DNA from 3 places in the Pseudonocardia aurantiaca genome. Region 1 is predicted to be linked to each of the others. Evidence: riboswitches for the same ligand, from Rfam matches in the RefSeq annotation. Region 1 holds a riboswitch; each other region holds the start of a gene.

Region 1 (5,170 bases):
CTGGGCCACGGTCGGCGCGGCGGGGAGCACCCGGCCCGTGCGCCACGAGATCAGGTTGGCGTGGTGCTCGACGTCGAGGCGCAGCACGCGCCCAGGGACGCAGCCGGCCAGGAGGTTGAGCGCGTCGGTGGTGTTGCGGGTGAACACCACGACGTCGTCGCCGCGGGCCCCGACGAACCGCCCGACGGTCTCGCGGGCCTGCTCCAGCACCGCCGTGCACACCTGGGAGGCGTAGCCCGCCCCACGGTGGACGCTCGCGTAGAAGGGCAGGAGTTCGGTGACGTGGTCGGCCACGCCTGCGAGAGCGGGGGCGCTCGCCGCGAGGTCGAGGTTGGCGTAGCGCACGCGGTCGCCGGTGACGAGCGGCACCTCCAGCTCGGCTCCAATGAGCCGGGGGAGGGGCTGCGTGGAGGCGGCGGCTGCGGGACGGGCGGGCAGCACAGCGGTCATGACGGTCCTCCGGACCCTCTTCAGGACCCGGTGTCGTGACGGGTCCGCGCTTGCCGCCGTGGGTGCACGGCGGCCTGGTCGTCACCCGGAGCACCCCACCGCGGAGGAGGGTTGCCGGCCAGCGAGCCGGGGCTTGGCGCTGGCGCTCTTGACCTGACAGCGAAGGTACGGGCGGCCGGGCGGGCCGGTCAAGCCGGCCCGCCCGACCGTCACACGACCTCGTTCAGCTTTCCCGTGGCGACGTCGAAGACGAATCCGCGGATGGAGTCCTTGCGCGGGACGAACGGGTTGGCCTTGATCCGGGCGATCGACTGGCGGACGTCCTCCTCCAGGTCACCGAAGGCCTCGGCCGCCCATTCGGGCTTGATGCCCGTCTCGTCCTGCACGGCCTTCTTGAACTCGTCGTCGGTGAAGGTGAGCATCCCGCAGTCGGTGTGGTGGATGAGGATGATCTCCTCGGTGCCGAGCAGCCGCTGGCTGATGGCCAGCGAGCGGATCTCGTCGTCGGTGACCACACCACCGGCGTTGCGGATGACGTGCGCCTGGCCGGGCTCGAGCCCGAGGATCCTGTAGACGTCGAGCCGGGCGTCCATGCACGCGATGACTGCGAGGTGCTTGGCGGGCGGAAGCGGCAGGGGACCTTCGAAGGACGCGGCGTACCTGGCGTTGTGGGCGAGCAGTTCGTCGGTGACGGACACGGCGGATCTCCCGTTCGGGGAGGGACGGTGGACGCGGGGCGGCCGCGCCACGGCCTCAGGGCAGATGGGAGTGCGCAGGAAATGCGCGCTCGTGGGGCCCGGGCCGCGACGCGGCCGGGCGACAGAACTGGTCGAACTGCTCGCCTCGCCGGCCCGGCCAGAACTGCTCCAGGACCATGCGCATCACGCCATCAGTGAATCGCGGCGGACCCGTTCCGGCAACCCCTGTGGCCAGCGGGTGCAGCACCCCGCCCGTTGGGGTTGCCGCGGCCCCGCTGAGCTGGGCAAGCGACGGCCGACGACTGCCACTGCTGTCAAGGAATGCCGGCGTCGGACATTTTGCGAGCGGAACTGTCCGGTCATTTCGGTCCGTGAATGGCGCACGACACAGTTCCCCGGGAAGCGCTTGATAATCGGCTCCTCAGATACGTACCGTCGGATCGCGGCCGGCGACGGCCGCCACCATCCAGAGCGGCTGAGAGACCTGGCTCGACGACGCCGCAGCAACCCCCCGCGCGAGCGGGAACGGGTGCTACCGCCGGGAGCGATGGAGGTCGCCGTGCCGGGTCCGGGGAGCACCCCGCTGCACACGACGTGGCACGCCTGGCGCCACCACATCGACCTCTGCCGCACCAGCGCGGCGCTCTGTCCGGCCTGACGCTCCGACGATCCCCGAATCCAGAGCGCGCGCCGTCGACGACGGTGCGGTGGCCCGTAGAAGGACCCCAATGATCGCGTTCCCCGTCCGAGCAGGCCTGTTGGCCGCCGCCGCCGTATTCCTGACGGCATGCGGCGGTGGCGCCGCGCCGGCAGCCGGCGCCGACCCGGGCACTCCCCAGCCCGGTGGCACCCTGCGCTTCGCCGTCAGCAGTGACCAGGGCTGCGTCGACCCCCAGCAGGTCAGCAGCAACGACACCATCTACTCGCTGCGCCAGATCGTCGACTCCCTCACCGACCAGGACCCGAAGACCGGCGAGCTGCGGCCGTGGCTCGCCACGGCCTGGGAGTCGAACACCGACGCCACGGCCTACACGTTCACCCTCCGCGAGGGCGTGACGTTCAGCGATGGCACGCCGCTCGACGCCGAGGCGGTCAAGGCCAACTTCGACCGCGTGCAGGACCTGGGGGCCCGCGGCACGCTGCCCAAGGGCTACCTGGCGAGCTACGCGGGCACCACGGTCGAGAGCCCCACCCGGTTCACGGTGTCGTTCTCCCGGCCCAACGTGCAGTTCCTGCAGGGCACCTCCACCCACAGCCTCGGCATCCTGTCGCCCGCGACCGTCGCGGAGTCGGACGACGCCCGGTGCGCGTCGGCGGTGGGGTCGGGGCCGTTCGTGATCGACTCCTACGTCCGCGACGAGTCGATCGTCCTGACCAAGCGGGCGGGTTACGACTGGGGATCCTCGCTCTGGACGCACCCGGGCGAGGCGTACCTGGACCGCGTCGAGTTCCGGATCGTGCCGGAGTCGGGTGTGCGGGTCGGGGGCCTGCAGTCGGGCGAGGTCGACGCCATCGGCAACCTCGCGCAGCAGGACGAGGCCCCGCTGACCGCGGCCGGGGTGCAGTTGATTGCCCGGCCCAACCCCGGCATCCCGTACAGCATCAGCTTCAACCTCAGCAAGCCGATCGTCTCGGAGCCTGCGGTGCGCGACGCGATCTCGCTCGCGATCAACCGCCCGGAGGTGGTCAGCACCGTCTACACGTCGCAGACCGTGGCCGCGACGAGCTCGCTGGCGTCGAGCACACCCGCCTACGCCGACCAGTCCGCACTGCTCGGGTTCGACGCCGCCCGCGCCGCGTCCACGTTGGACGCCGCCGGCTGGGTGCCCGGTCCGGACGGCATCCGGACGCGCGGCGGACAGCCGCTGACCATCGAGCTGACGTGGTACGCGAACGCGGCCGCTAACCGGCCGACGCTGGAGCTGATCCAGCAGCAGCTGCGGGCGGTGGGGATCGACCTGCAGCTGCGGGAGCGCCCGATCTCCGACAACACGCAGGTCCAGCAGAGCGGCGACTTCACCGCGAGCTGGGGCAACACGACCAGGGCCGACCCGGACATCCTCCGCTCGTCGTACTCGACGGCGGGCAACAACTTCTACCGGCTCACCCCCGGCCCGCTCGACACGCTGCTCGCCGAGCAGGCCGCCGAACCGGATGAGACGGCACGGGCGGCGACGGTGGCGCAGGCGCAGCAGCTTCTCGCCGAGAACCACTACACGGTGCCGGTGGTGGAGCTGACCACGGTCCTCGGCGTCGGGGCCACCACCCACGACATTGCGTTCGACGCCTCGTCCCGGATCTACCTCCACGACGCCTGGAAGTCGGAGTAGCCGTGTCACCGATGGCCCGATACCTCCTCCGGCGCGCCGGCATGGCGGTCGGCGTGCTGTGGGCGGCGTTCACCGTCTCGTTCGTCGTGCTCTACCTGCTGCCGGGCGACCCCGTCGCGACGATGGCGAGCGGCGGGCTCGACGGCGAACCGTTGACCCCGGAACAGCTCGACGCGCTGCGCGCCCGCTACGGGCTCGACCAGCCGCTGATCGTGCAGTACGGGCATCGGCTGTGGGGGGCGTTGCACGGCGACTTCGGGGCGTCCATCCAGAACGGCCAGGACGTGCGGGGCGCGATCATGGAGGCGCTGCCGCCGACGATCCAGATCTCGCTGGCCGGGCTCGCGTTCGCGATCGTGGTCGGCGGGACGGTCGCGCTCGTCGCGACGTACACGCGGGCGCACTGGCTGCGGCAGGTGCTGATGGGGCTGCCGTCGCTGGCGGTGTCGATGCCAGTGTTCTGGGTCGGGCTCATGCTCGTACAGGTCTTCTCGTTCGGGCTGGGGTTGCTGCCCTCTGTCGGCGCGAACGGCCCGCAGGCGCTGATCCTCCCGGCGATCACACTCGGGCTCCCGACGGGCGCGCTGGTGGCGCAGGTGCTCGCCAAGAGCCTCTCCCAGGCGCTCGACGAGCCGTACGTGGCGACCGCGCGGGCCAAGGGTGTGGGGCGGGTGGACATCCACCTGCGGCACGCGCTGCGCAACGCCGCGCTCCCGGCGCTGACCGTGCTCGGGTACGTGGTGGGCAATCTGCTGGCGGGGGCCGTCGTGGTGGAGACGGTGTTCACCCGGCCGGGGCTCGGGCGGCTGACCGTCAGCGCCGTCGGTGTGCAGGACATCCCGCTGGTGCAGGGGATCGTCGTGTTCGCGGCTGCGGTGTTCGTCGTGGTCAACCTGCTGGTCGACCTCGTCTATCCGCTGCTCGACCCCCGGATCGCGACAGGAGCGGCGGCATGACCGAGTTGTTGGTGCGGGAACCGGCCGCGGTTCCCGGTCCCGGAGCCGTTGCCCCGGTCGCCGCCACCCGGAGGGAGCGGCTCGCCCGGCTCTGGCGGTTCCTCCGGCGCCGTCCCGGGCTCATCGTGTCGGTCGTCTTCGTGGCGCTGGTGCTGCTCGCGGCGTTCGCGCCGGGCGCCCTGGCTCCGGCCGACCCGAACCTCGGCGTCCCGGCCGATCGGCTCCAGGCCCCCGGCCTCGCGCACGTCTTCGGCACCGACTACCTGGGCCGCGACGTCTACACGCGGGTGGTGCACGGCGCGGCGCTGTCGTTGCAGGCCACGGTCATCGCGGTGGCCGTCGCGCTGGTCGTCGGCGGGCTGATCGGGCTGCTCGCGGGGTTCGTCCGGGGGTGGGTCGACGAGGGGCTGATGCGGTTCGTCGACGTGCTGCTCGCGATCCCGGCCGTGCTGATGTCGCTCGCCCTGATCACGGCGCTGGGCTACGGCACGGCGAACGTGGCGATCGCGGTGGGCGTCGCGAGTGTGGCGAGTTTCGCGCGGGTGATGCGCTCGGAGACGCTGCGGATCCGGCAGTCGGTGTATGTGGAGGCCGCGAGGTCGGTCGGCACGCGCTGGCACGTGACCCTCCTGCGGCACGTGCTGCCCAACGCCGCGGGGCCCGTAGTGGTGCTCGCGGTGCTGGAGTTCGGGCTCGCGATCCTCGCGGTGTCGTCGCTGTCGTTCCTCGGTTACGG
Region 2 (5,170 bases), on a different contig from region 1:
TGCGGCACCTGCGCGGCGATCTCCTCCACCTTCTCGGCGCGCACCCGGTTCTGTTCAGGACTCGTGTTGACCTTGGCACCTGCCGCGGACGCCGGTGCCGGGCCGGCCGCCTGGTCGGGGTCGGGGCCCGCACATGCGATGGTGGCCAGCACCGGCAATGCGAGCAGAACGGCGGCCAGCCGTAGGCGTCTCAGGGACCTCGACACGGTTGTTCCTCCAGATACGCACGCGGCGGAAGCCGGCGTGATGATGACCCGGCCGTGGTTCCGCGGCCGGGAGCGTGTTCAGTGCAGGACCTTGCTCAGGAAGGCACGGGTGCGCTCCTCGCGCGGGGCGTCGAGCACCTGCGACGGCGGGCCCTGCTCGACGATCCGGCCGCCGTCGAGGAAGACGACGGTGTCGGCGGCCTCCCGGGCGAAGCCGATCTCGTGGGTGACGACGACCATGGTGGTGCCGCTGCGGGCGAGGTCGCGCATCACGTCGAGGACCTCGCCGACGAGCTCGGGATCGAGCGCGGACGTCGGTTCGTCGAACAGCACGAGCTTGGGGCGCAGCGCGAGCGCGCGGGCGATCGCGACGCGCTGCTGCTGTCCCCCCGACAACCGCCGCGGGTACTCCCCCGCCTTGTCCCTCAGCCCGACCCGTCCCAGCAACTCTTCGGCCTCCCCCACCACCTCGGCCCGGGGCCGGCCCTGCGCGGAGATCGGCGCCTCGACGACGTTCTCCAGCACGGTGAGGTGGCCGAAGAGGTTGAAACTCTGGAAGACGAACCCGATGTGGGTGCGCTGGCGCAGAATGTGGCGCTCCGAGAGCTCGTGCAGGCGGTTTCCCACTCGCCGGTAGCCCATCAGCTCCCCGTCGACCTGCACGAACCCGCGGTCGACCTTCTCCAGGTGGTTGATCGCCCGCAGCAGGGTCGACTTGCCGGACCCGGACGGCCCGAGCAGGACGGTCACCTCCCCCGCGCGCACGGTCAGGTCGATGCCGCGAAGCACCTCGAGCGCGCCGAAGCTCTTGTGCACCCCGCGCAGATCGACCATCGGAGGGGCAGCCGTGACGCCGGCCGGGGCCGTCATGCCGGCACCCGCTTGCGCAGGAGCGCGAACCCGGTGCGCACCGACGCCCGGAACCGCTGGATGGGCGTCGGCGGCACGGTCCGCAGCGCTCCACGGGCGTAGTGACGCTCGATGTAGAACTGCCCGATCGACATCACCGTGGTGAGCACCAGGTACCAGATGGCCGCCACGAGCAGGAGCGGGATGACCCGTCCGTTGCGGGTGTAGATCACCTGAACCTGGTAGAAGAGCTCCGACAGCGCCATGATGTAGACCACTGACGTGCCCTTGACCAGCCCGATCAGCTCGTTACCCGCGGTCGGCAGGATCGTGCGCATCGCCTGCGGAAGCTGGATCCGGCGGAACTGACGCAGCTTCGGGATCCCCAGTGCCGCGGCCGCCTCGAGCTGCCCCTGGTCCACCGAGAGAAACCCTGAGCGCACCACCTCGGCGGCGTAGGCGGCCTGGTGCAGCGCGAGTCCCAGTACCGCGGCCGTCACCGGGCTGACGAGGTCCATCGTGCCCACGGAGAAGAAGCCGGGACCGAACGGGATGCCGAAGCTGATCGCGCGGTAGAGCAGCGCGAGGTTGTACCAGAACAGCAACTGCAGGATCAGCGGCACCGACCGGAAGATCCAGATGTAGGTCCAGCTGACGGAGCGCAGCAGGGGGTTCGGCGAGAGCCGCATGACCGCGAGAACCGTGCCGAGGACGAAACCGATGACGATCCCGAGCACCGTCAGCTGCAGGGTCAGCACGACCGCCCGCAGGATCGACGGGGCGAAGAGGAACTGCCCGACCGTGGGCCAGTCCCACGCCGGGTTGGTGACGAGCGCGTTGATCGCCATCGCGAGCAGCACCGCGACGACCACGGTCGCCGCCCACCGCCACGGGTGCCGGGACGGAACGACGACGAGCCGTTCACCGGCGTCCTCGGTGGCGGCCGGTGGGCTGTTCGCGGTCACTGCCGCGGTATCGGGAGCTGCGCTCATCGAGAGCTCACTTCCTTCTCGAAGGGGTGCTTGCCGATCTCCTCGGCCGGCAACTCCGGGTCGTAGAGCGGCGTGTAGCCAGTGGCCAGGTAGAGGCCCTTGGCCTCCGGCTGGCGCGGTCCAGTGGTCAGGTAGATCCGGCGGTATCCGCGCGCGGTGATCTCCCGCTCGAGCTCGGTGAGCACCCGGCGGGCCAGACCCCGGCGGCGGTGCGCGGAGTGCGTCCAGATGCGCTTGAGCTCTGCGGTGTGGTCGTCGAAGCGGCGAAAAGCGCCCCCTGCCACCGGGTCGCCGTCGGTGAGCAGGAGGATCAGCCCGCCGTCCGGGGCGCCGAACTCCTCAGGTCGACGACGCATCTCTTCGCCGATGTCGCCGAGCGAATGCCCGTAGCGGGTCGTGTACTCGTGGTCCAGCTCGGTGAGCATCGGCACCACCAGCGGGTCGGTGTAGGCGACCTGGCGAACCTCGAGCGCGGGAGAACTCATCGCAATCCCTCGCTGCGCTCGGTCAGCGCTTCGCGGAGACGCCGTGACACTGATTCGCTCGCAAGCTCGCTCATCGCCCGGCCGCCGCCGCGGGCGCGCGGTCGATCACACCGGTCGCGAGGTCCGCGAGCACCCGTCCCAGCGCTGGGGCGAACGCGAGCCCGTAACCCGAGAACCCCGCTCCCACGACCAGAGGACCCGCCGTATCCAGCAGGAACCTCCCGTCGGAGGTCGACGTGCGGGTACAACCGATCGGTGTGGGCAGCCTGTGGTCGAGCCCCGGGAGGAAGGCGGTCACGTACTCCTGCAGCCTGCGCAGCTGCACAGGCTCCGGCGCGAACGCGTGCCGATGCGGGTGGGTCTGCGTCCCCACGCCGTGGAACCCGAGCTTCACGCGTCCGTCCGCAGTGGACGTGCCGTGGACGCTGCTGGGCCAGCCGTGCTCCGGACCGGTGTGGTGGACGAACGTCGGCCATGCGACGTGGTGAGGGGAGAACGGGGCGACCCCGCCTTGCAGCGGGAACGTCGCGGGCTGCTCCTGTGTCACCCGGAGCCTGGGCAGCTCGACGAGCCCGTCGAGCAGATCCGCGGTGCGCGCTCCCACCGCCACCACCGCCCGGCAGGCGCGGACTGGGCCGCGTGGTGTCTCTACCTCGACGAGATCGTCTCCGCGCACAGCGATCGCCGTCGCCGGCGTGGAACGGTGGACCACGGCCCCGTGCGCCACGGCGGCCGCGGTCAGAGCGGCGACGGCGTGATCGGCGTGAAGACGGCCGGACCGGTCCGGCTGGTGCAGCACCGGGCCGCTGAACACCATCCCCGGCCACCTGTGCGACGCCTCGTCGGCATCGAGCCACTCATGGGCGATGCCGTGCTCGCCGAGGGATCCGGCGAGCGCGCTCGTTCGGCGCGGATCACCGTGGTCGACGCCCCCGGTGATCTGCAACAGCGCTGCGCCCGTCTGGGCCTCCACCTCGCGCCACAGCGGCAGAGCTTCCATGGCGAGGCGCACGTACGGCGCCGCCGAGTAGGACGGCCGGTAGAGCTCCGCCGATCCGTACGGGAAACCGCGCGCACGCCCGGCCTCGAACTGCTCGAGCTGTACCACCTCGCGGCCCCGGCCGGCGAGCTGCCATGCAGCCGCCGCACCGACCACGCCGCCACCGATGACCACGACGTCGACGACTCCGGCGCGCGCGGACCGCGACGGGCGGCGCGCCGCCGGGATGTGCGGGAACGTTGGCATGACTGTCCTCCTACGACACGGACAGCAGGAACCCCCGGCACGGGGCGAATCCACTGTGGACAAAAGACGGCTCCGGCACCGCCGGAATCACCGTCCTACAGAGACCTGACCGAGGCGCGTCAGAGCCCACCCGTACGCGTCAGCGCACGGGAAGCGGGGTGGCCAGAAGGCCGAGATGGGTCAGCGACAAAGAGCGGCCTGCGTGCGGCACAGATCGACGTGCCGACGCTTCGACCAGGTGGACGTCAACCACGTCGACGACCGCGTGGCCGCCGGCCGGGCGTGCGATCGACGCACGATGTCTCCCATCGATCCTGGCGTTAGCACCCGGCGCCGTGAGGCACATGGTTGCTGCGGCTTCGACGAGCCAGATCTCTCGGCCGCTCTGGATGGACGACATCGAATGTAGGCGACCACCCGATGGATCTGTCAATGATGTGACGAACACACGGTGTATCGGGCGCGTCACGACCTGCGGCCCGTGGCCGGATCCGACGGGCCTCGGGTGAGTGGGGCGACGGCAGGGCATGCTCGCCGGTCCAATTGAGTGTTGATCGTTCGGTTTCGAGTATCTATGGTCAGCGCTGCGGCGGACGACGCCGCGGCGAGCCCCGCGCGGAACCGGTGCTCACATCGTGAACGGTGGAGGCTGACGTGCGCTGGTTCTACCGCAGCACCGGCAGCTGTCGCAGGCTGCACGTCGACCTGCTGCGCATCGCCAGCGCCTGCTGTCGCGTCTGACGCTGCGGGCCTCCACCCCGCTGCCGGAACGACCTGCCGACGTCCGGCACCCCCGGTGTGTACAGCGCCGTCGCACCGCGCCGAGCTGCTCCCCCTGATCCTCGCTCCGGCGTGCCCGTCGAGGTCTGCTCGCCCCAGCACGTGATCCCCTGCGCACCACGCCTGGCCTCCATGAAGGACATCCCGATGAGTTCGACCCCCCGTCCCGCCGTACCGCCACGGCGGCTGCCGGCCGCCGTGCTCGCCACCGTCGTGGCCCTGACCGTGGCCGCCTGTGGCTCCGGGAGCACCTCGGCGCCACCGGACGCCGATGCGGGGCCGCCGCAAGCCGGCGGCACGCTCACCTTCGCGGTGGGCAGCGACCAGGGGTGCCTGGATCCGCAGCAGGTCGGCAGCAACGACTCGATCTACTCCCTGCGCCAGATCGTCGACTCGCTCACCGACCAGAACCCCGACACCGGCGAGATCGTGCCCTGGCTCGCCACCGGCTGGCAGACCAACGCCGACGCCACCGCCTACACCTTCGACCTGCGGCCCGGCGTCACCTTCAGCGACGGCACCCCGCTGGACGCCACCGCCGTCAAGGCCAACTTCGACAAGGTGCCCCAGCTCGGCGCCCGCGGCACCCTCCCGAAGAGCTACCTGGCGAAC
Region 3 (5,170 bases), on a different contig from region 1:
CGCTCTTCGCCACACTCGTCTTCCTCCCGCCCTACGCGGCGGCGGCCGGGGCGACCCCGGTCGCGGCGGCGGCGCTCGTCGGGATCATCGGCGTTTCCAGCGTCGTCGGCCGGATCGCGATCGGCGCGTATGCCGAACGGGCCGGGCACATCCGGACCTTCCGCGCGAGCTTCGCGGTGCTCGCAGGCAGCTTCGCGCTCTGGCTCGCCGCCGACCTGCTCGCGGGATCCTTCCCCGCGCTCGTCGCCTTCGCCGTGGTGCTCGGCGTCGGCTACGGCGGCTGGATCGCACTGGCGCCCGCCGTGCTCGCGGAGCTCTTCGGCGTCCGGGGCCTCGGCGGGGTGGTCGGGCTGAGCTACACCTCGTCCGGGTTCGGGGCGCTCCTCGGCGCGCCGCTCGCGGGTCTGCTCGTCGATCTCACCGGCGGGTACGGTGGGATCGTCGTCGGAGCGGGCGTCTGCGCGCTCGGCGCTCACCTCGCGCTGCGGCCGCTGGGCCGGGCCGATCTAGGAGCGCGCTGAAAAGCTCGGGCCTACTGCGCTACGGCCGGAGCCTTTCAGTACCCTCCTTACCCGCTCAGCAAGCCGCCTGTAGCATGGACCGCTGAGCGCCCGGCGTGATGATCGATCCCCCGCCGCCGGTGCGGAGCGGAACGAAGCGAGCAGTCCACCGGCAGGAAGAAACTCGAGGCATTCGCGTGGCCAACATCAAGTCCCAGATCAAGCGGATCAAGACCAACGAGAAGCGGCGTCAGCGCAACAAGTCGGTCCGGTCTGCCGTCCGCACTGCCGTACGGCGCTTCCGCGAGGCGGTGGAGGCCGGCGACACCGAGAAGGCCACCCAGCTGCAGCGCGCCGCCTCCCGCGCCCTGGACAAGGCCGCCAGCAAGGGCGTCCTTCACAAGAACCAGGCCGCCAACCGCAAGTCGGCGATGGCGAAGCGCGTCAGCGCTCTCTGACTCGGCTCTTCACGAACGGCGCTGCCCCCTCGCGGGCAGCGCCGTTTGTGTGCGCGCTGCGCGGGACTCTCACGTACGTCAACCGCTCGGCGGCGCGCGCGCTCGCCGCCGTCGCAAACGTGACGTCTCCTACAAGAATGTAGACAGTATCCGAGACGCTCGCCGACAGTGGAGGTTCGCCCGCAGGCGGCCTACCCCTGCTCTCCGGCCGCCCGAGCCCTAGGAGAAGTTCTCGATGCTCGTCAACCTGATCGCCATGGTCCCAGCCGTTCTCGCCGGTATCGGAGGCGCGCTCCTCGGGGACAAGATCGGGCTCTGGATCAAGAAGTTGCGCACCAGCGGCAACAGCTGACCGACCGACACCCCATCAGCGGCGGCCCCTGGCCGCACAGATCCGCAGCACCGCCCGCTCCAGCGCGTAGTCGGCGTCGGCCGCCGCGCCCTTCACGTCGGCATTGACCTCGGCGGCCGCCGCGAACGCCTCGGCGATCGCCTCCGGCCCCCACGACCGCACCTGCTGCTGCGCCTTGCGGATCTTCCATGGCGGCATGCCGAGTGTGCCTGCGAGGCGGTTGGGGTCGCCGCGGCCGGCCGAGCCCACCTTCGCGAGCGTGCGCAGCGCGTCCGCCAGCGCGTCGGCGATCAGCACCGAGGGCACCCCGAGCAACTGTGCCCACCTCAGCGCCTCCAACGCGCCCGCCCGGTCGCCAAGCACGACCTTGTCGGCCACCGCGAACCCGGACGCCTCGGCGCGACCACGGTGGTAACGCCGCACTGCCTGCTCGTCGACGGTGCCGCCGGTGTCGGCCACCAACTGGCCCGCGGCGGAGGCCAGCTCCCGCAGGTCGGAGCCCACGGCCTCGATGAGCACACCCACAGCGGCCGGCGCGATCTTGCCGCCGACGCGGCGCACCTCGGCGCGTACGAAGTCGGAGCGCTCCTCGAACCGGGTGATCTTGTTGCACGTGGTGACGACAGCGCCCTTCTTGCGCAGCTCGTCGGCCAGCGCCTTGTTGCGCGCCCCGCCCGCGTGCGCGACGACCAGCACGATGCCGTCGACGGGGTCGCCGGACTGCCTGGCGATGGCGGTGGCCATCTCCTTGCCGACCTCGTGGGCGGCCATGAGGACGACAACCCGGCCCTCCGCGAAGAGCGACGGGCTGAGGCTCTCCGCGAGATCGCCTGGCGTGAGGTCGCCGGCGCGGACCTTGCGTACCTCGGCCCCCGGCTCGACGGCCTTGACCTCCGCGATCACCTGCTCGACCGCCCGCTCGACCAGCAGCTCTTCCTCTCCCAGCACGAGGTGCAGCGGCGCGGGTGGGGGCGGCGCGGACATGCCGTCCATGCTCGCGCACGGCACCGACGATTCGTGACCCGGCTCCCAGATCACGGGACGGACTTGGGGGAGCGGCCGCTGGTGTCGTAACGTGAAGGTCATCCCACGGCGACGTGCTCCGGGGACCACAACTGCACATGGCTCATCCAGAGGGGCAGAGGGAACGGCCCGACGAAGCCCCGGCAACCGGCGATGCGCGTCTGCGCTCGATCACGGTGCCAATTCCGACCCGCATGCTGCGGGAAAGATGAGGAGATCTCGTCATGACCCTGTCTGCCGCCGCCACGGCCGCCACCTCCTACGACCTCGGCCCCGCCCGTGCCCTCTCCTGTCGGGAGTGCGGCCACGAGATCCCGCTCGCCGCGGAGTTCGCCTGTCCCCAGTGTTTCGGTCCCCTCGAGGTGGCCTACGACTTCGGCACGGTGACCCGCGAGTCGATCGAGGCAGGCCCCAAGTCGATCTGGCGCTACCGGCAGCTGCTGCCCGTGCCGTCCGACGTGCAGAGCCACCCGAACACCGAGCCCGGCCTCACCCGGCTGATCAAGGCCGACCGGCTCGCCGCCGCGCTCGGCGTGCGCAACCTGTGGGTCAAGGACGACACCGGCAACCCGACCCACTCCTTCAAGGACCGCGTGGTCGCCGTCGCGCTCGCCGCCGCCCGCGAGCTCGGGTTCTCGGTGCTCGCCTGCCCGTCCACCGGCAACCTCGCCAACGCCGTGGCTGCCGCCGCGGCGCGGGCCGGCTGGGACTCGGTGGTGCTGATCCCCAAGTCGCTCGAGCAGGCCAAGGTGCTCACCACCGCCGTGTACGACGGCACCCTGCTGGCCGTCGACGGCAACTACGACGACGTGAACCGGCTGGCCACCGAGCTCGCCGCCGAGCACGAGGACTGGGCGTTCGTCAACGTCAACGTGCGGCCGTACTACGCGGAGGGCTCCAAGACCCTCGGCTACGAGGTGGCCGAGCAACTCGGCTGGCGGCTGCCGGAGCAGATCGTGATCCCCGTGGCGTCGGGCTCCCAGCTCACCAAGGTGGACAAGGGCTTCACCGAGCTGGGCAAGCTCGGCCTGGTGGAGCCCACCCCCTACCGGGTGTTCGGCGCCCAGGCCACGGGCTGCTCGCCGGTGGCGAAGGCATTCGCCGACGGCCACGACGTGGTGCAGCCGGTCCGCCCCGACACCATCGCCCGCTCGCTCGCGATCGGGAACCCCGCCGACGGGCCCTACGTGCTCGACACCGTCCGCCGCACCGGCGGCGCGGTCGGGCACGTCAGCGACGCCGAGGTCGTCGAGGGCATCCGGCTGCTCGCCCGCACCGAGGGCGTGTTCGCCGAGACCGCCGGCGGCGTCACCGTCGCGACCGCCAAGAAGCTCATCGAGGCCGGCCAGATCGACCCGGACGCCGAGACCGTGCTGCTCATCACCGGCGACGGCCTCAAGACCCTCGACGCCGTGGCCGACCAGGTCGGCCCGTCGGCCACCGTGCCCTCCACCAGCAAGGCCGTACGCGAGGCCCTGGCGGCCCGCGGGCTCTGACGGGGTCGTTCCGCCCGATCTCAACTGACGCTCATCTTGAGAGTGGGGGGTGATGCCGAGATGTGGCGCAGGCGCAGGCAGGGACAACTCACATGGATGCCGGCTGCCGAACTCGAGCCGATGATGGGGCGGGTGATCGAGCCCGAACCCGGGCGTCGAGTCGACGGCCGGGTGGCGATCCTCCAATTCGGCGTCGACCACGCGCTCGACTTCCGGACCCGGTCGACGGTCTATAAGACCGTCGATCCGGACACGGTGACCGGGCGACCGCTCGGCTGGGTGATTCCGTGTACGCCCGAGCAGAACGAGCGCTGGACCGAGGCGGCGGTGGCGTGCGTCGTCGAACTCGACCGCGCCGCGCTGGCCTTGCACGAGGCCCGGCGGCGCGCAGCGCAGCCGCCCCCGCGAAAGCGCGCGCTTGCTGAGGAGATGCAGCGCGACTGGGCCGATGCACAGAGTCGCTACCGGTCCCGCTTCCAGGCTGCCACCGACGCCTACTCCCCCGTAATCCGGGAGGTCGGCGACGCGATCAGGCGGCAGCTGGATGTGGATTTGCGCCGGCTCCACGCCCAGAGGCAGGCCGAGAAGGTGGAGGAACAGCGCATCCAGGCCGTCGTGGAACAGCGGCTCGGTGAACTCGCCGACGAGCTTCGCTGGGGCATCAAGGTCTCGCATTCCCCCGGTCGCACGCTGCACGTGGTGTGCGTGGGCGTTGCGCCGCGCGCGGTGCCGGAGGACGCCGCGCCGCTGGTGGAGGACGTGGACGTGCGCACATTGCGTGAGTCGTTGGTGGAGCGCGGTTGGGCGGATGTGGTGTTCGACGACTCGATCCAGGAGCACATCCGGGCCCACTTTGCAGACCTGCCAGGCCTCTCCCGCCACACCGGGTTGTGGGACTTCTGGTGGAAACTGTTCACCGAGGACTACAAGACCGGCAGGGTCCCGACCGGTTCGAGCCGTCAGACTTACGGCTCGAGCCATACGAGCTACACCGGTTTTCACTTCTGATCTGCAAGGCCGCGCGCGAAGCGGCCTGCTCGACAGGCGGGGCCGGCGAGGGGTTCGGCATCCGCGGCCGGTCCGGCGGCTACTTGGTGGAAGTCGCGGAGGCGACGGTGGACCCGGTTCGAGACACCCTCATCGGCCGCTCCACACCGGAGGACGTTTCTCCTGGAAGGCGAGCACGCCTTCCCTGCTGTCCTCGCTGTCGAGCGCCGCGACGACAGCAGGGAGCCGCGCGTCGCGGGCCTCACGCGCGGTGAGGTGGGCGGTGCGGATGGCCAGCTGCTTGATCGCTCGCAGCGACGACGGGGAGCAGGCCAGGATGTCGTCGACCCAGCG

The links. A riboswitch is a leader RNA that binds a small molecule or an ion and turns the genes downstream of it on or off. The one in region 1 is predicted to bind S-adenosylmethionine.
Region 2: it holds a riboswitch for S-adenosylmethionine, as region 1 does, so the genes downstream of both, ABD143_RS04170 (FAD-dependent oxidoreductase) here and ABD143_RS22665 (ABC transporter substrate-binding protein) in region 1, are expected to answer to the same signal.
Region 3: it holds a riboswitch for S-adenosylmethionine, as region 1 does, so the genes downstream of both, thrC (threonine synthase) here and ABD143_RS22665 (ABC transporter substrate-binding protein) in region 1, are expected to answer to the same signal.

Annotation. Positions count from the first base shown of each region.
Region 1 covers NZ_BAAAJG010000015.1:107,428-112,597, forward strand. Annotated here, with positions in the region: gene ABD143_RS22655 (aminotransferase class V-fold PLP-dependent enzyme) at 1-450, opposite strand, end outside; SAM riboswitch class IV at 492-604, opposite strand; gene ABD143_RS22660 (beta-class carbonic anhydrase) at 660-1,148, opposite strand; SAM riboswitch class I at 1,608-1,702, shown strand; gene ABD143_RS22665 (ABC transporter substrate-binding protein) at 1,877-3,478, shown strand; gene ABD143_RS22670 (ABC transporter permease) at 3,490-4,434, shown strand; gene ABD143_RS22675 (ABC transporter permease) at 4,431-5,170, shown strand, end outside.
Region 2 covers NZ_BAAAJG010000002.1:456,916-462,085, reverse strand. Annotated here, with positions in the region: gene ABD143_RS04190 (ABC transporter substrate-binding protein) at 1-206, opposite strand, end outside; gene ABD143_RS04185 (amino acid ABC transporter ATP-binding protein) at 285-1,076, opposite strand; gene ABD143_RS04180 (amino acid ABC transporter permease) at 1,073-2,047, opposite strand; gene ABD143_RS04175 (GNAT family N-acetyltransferase) at 2,044-2,532, opposite strand; gene ABD143_RS04170 (FAD-dependent oxidoreductase) at 2,603-3,778, opposite strand; SAM riboswitch class I at 4,081-4,174, opposite strand; gene ABD143_RS04165 (ABC transporter substrate-binding protein) at 4,706-5,170, shown strand, end outside.
Region 3 covers NZ_BAAAJG010000029.1:148,708-153,877, reverse strand. Annotated here, with positions in the region: gene ABD143_RS36480 (MFS transporter) at 1-521, shown strand, start outside; gene rpsT (30S ribosomal protein S20) at 698-958, shown strand; gene holA (DNA polymerase III subunit delta) at 1,326-2,294, opposite strand; SAM riboswitch class I at 2,434-2,548, shown strand; gene thrC (threonine synthase) at 2,558-3,829, shown strand; gene ABD143_RS36460 (hypothetical protein) at 3,926-4,837, shown strand; gene ABD143_RS36455 (enoyl-CoA hydratase-related protein) at 4,967-5,170, opposite strand, start outside.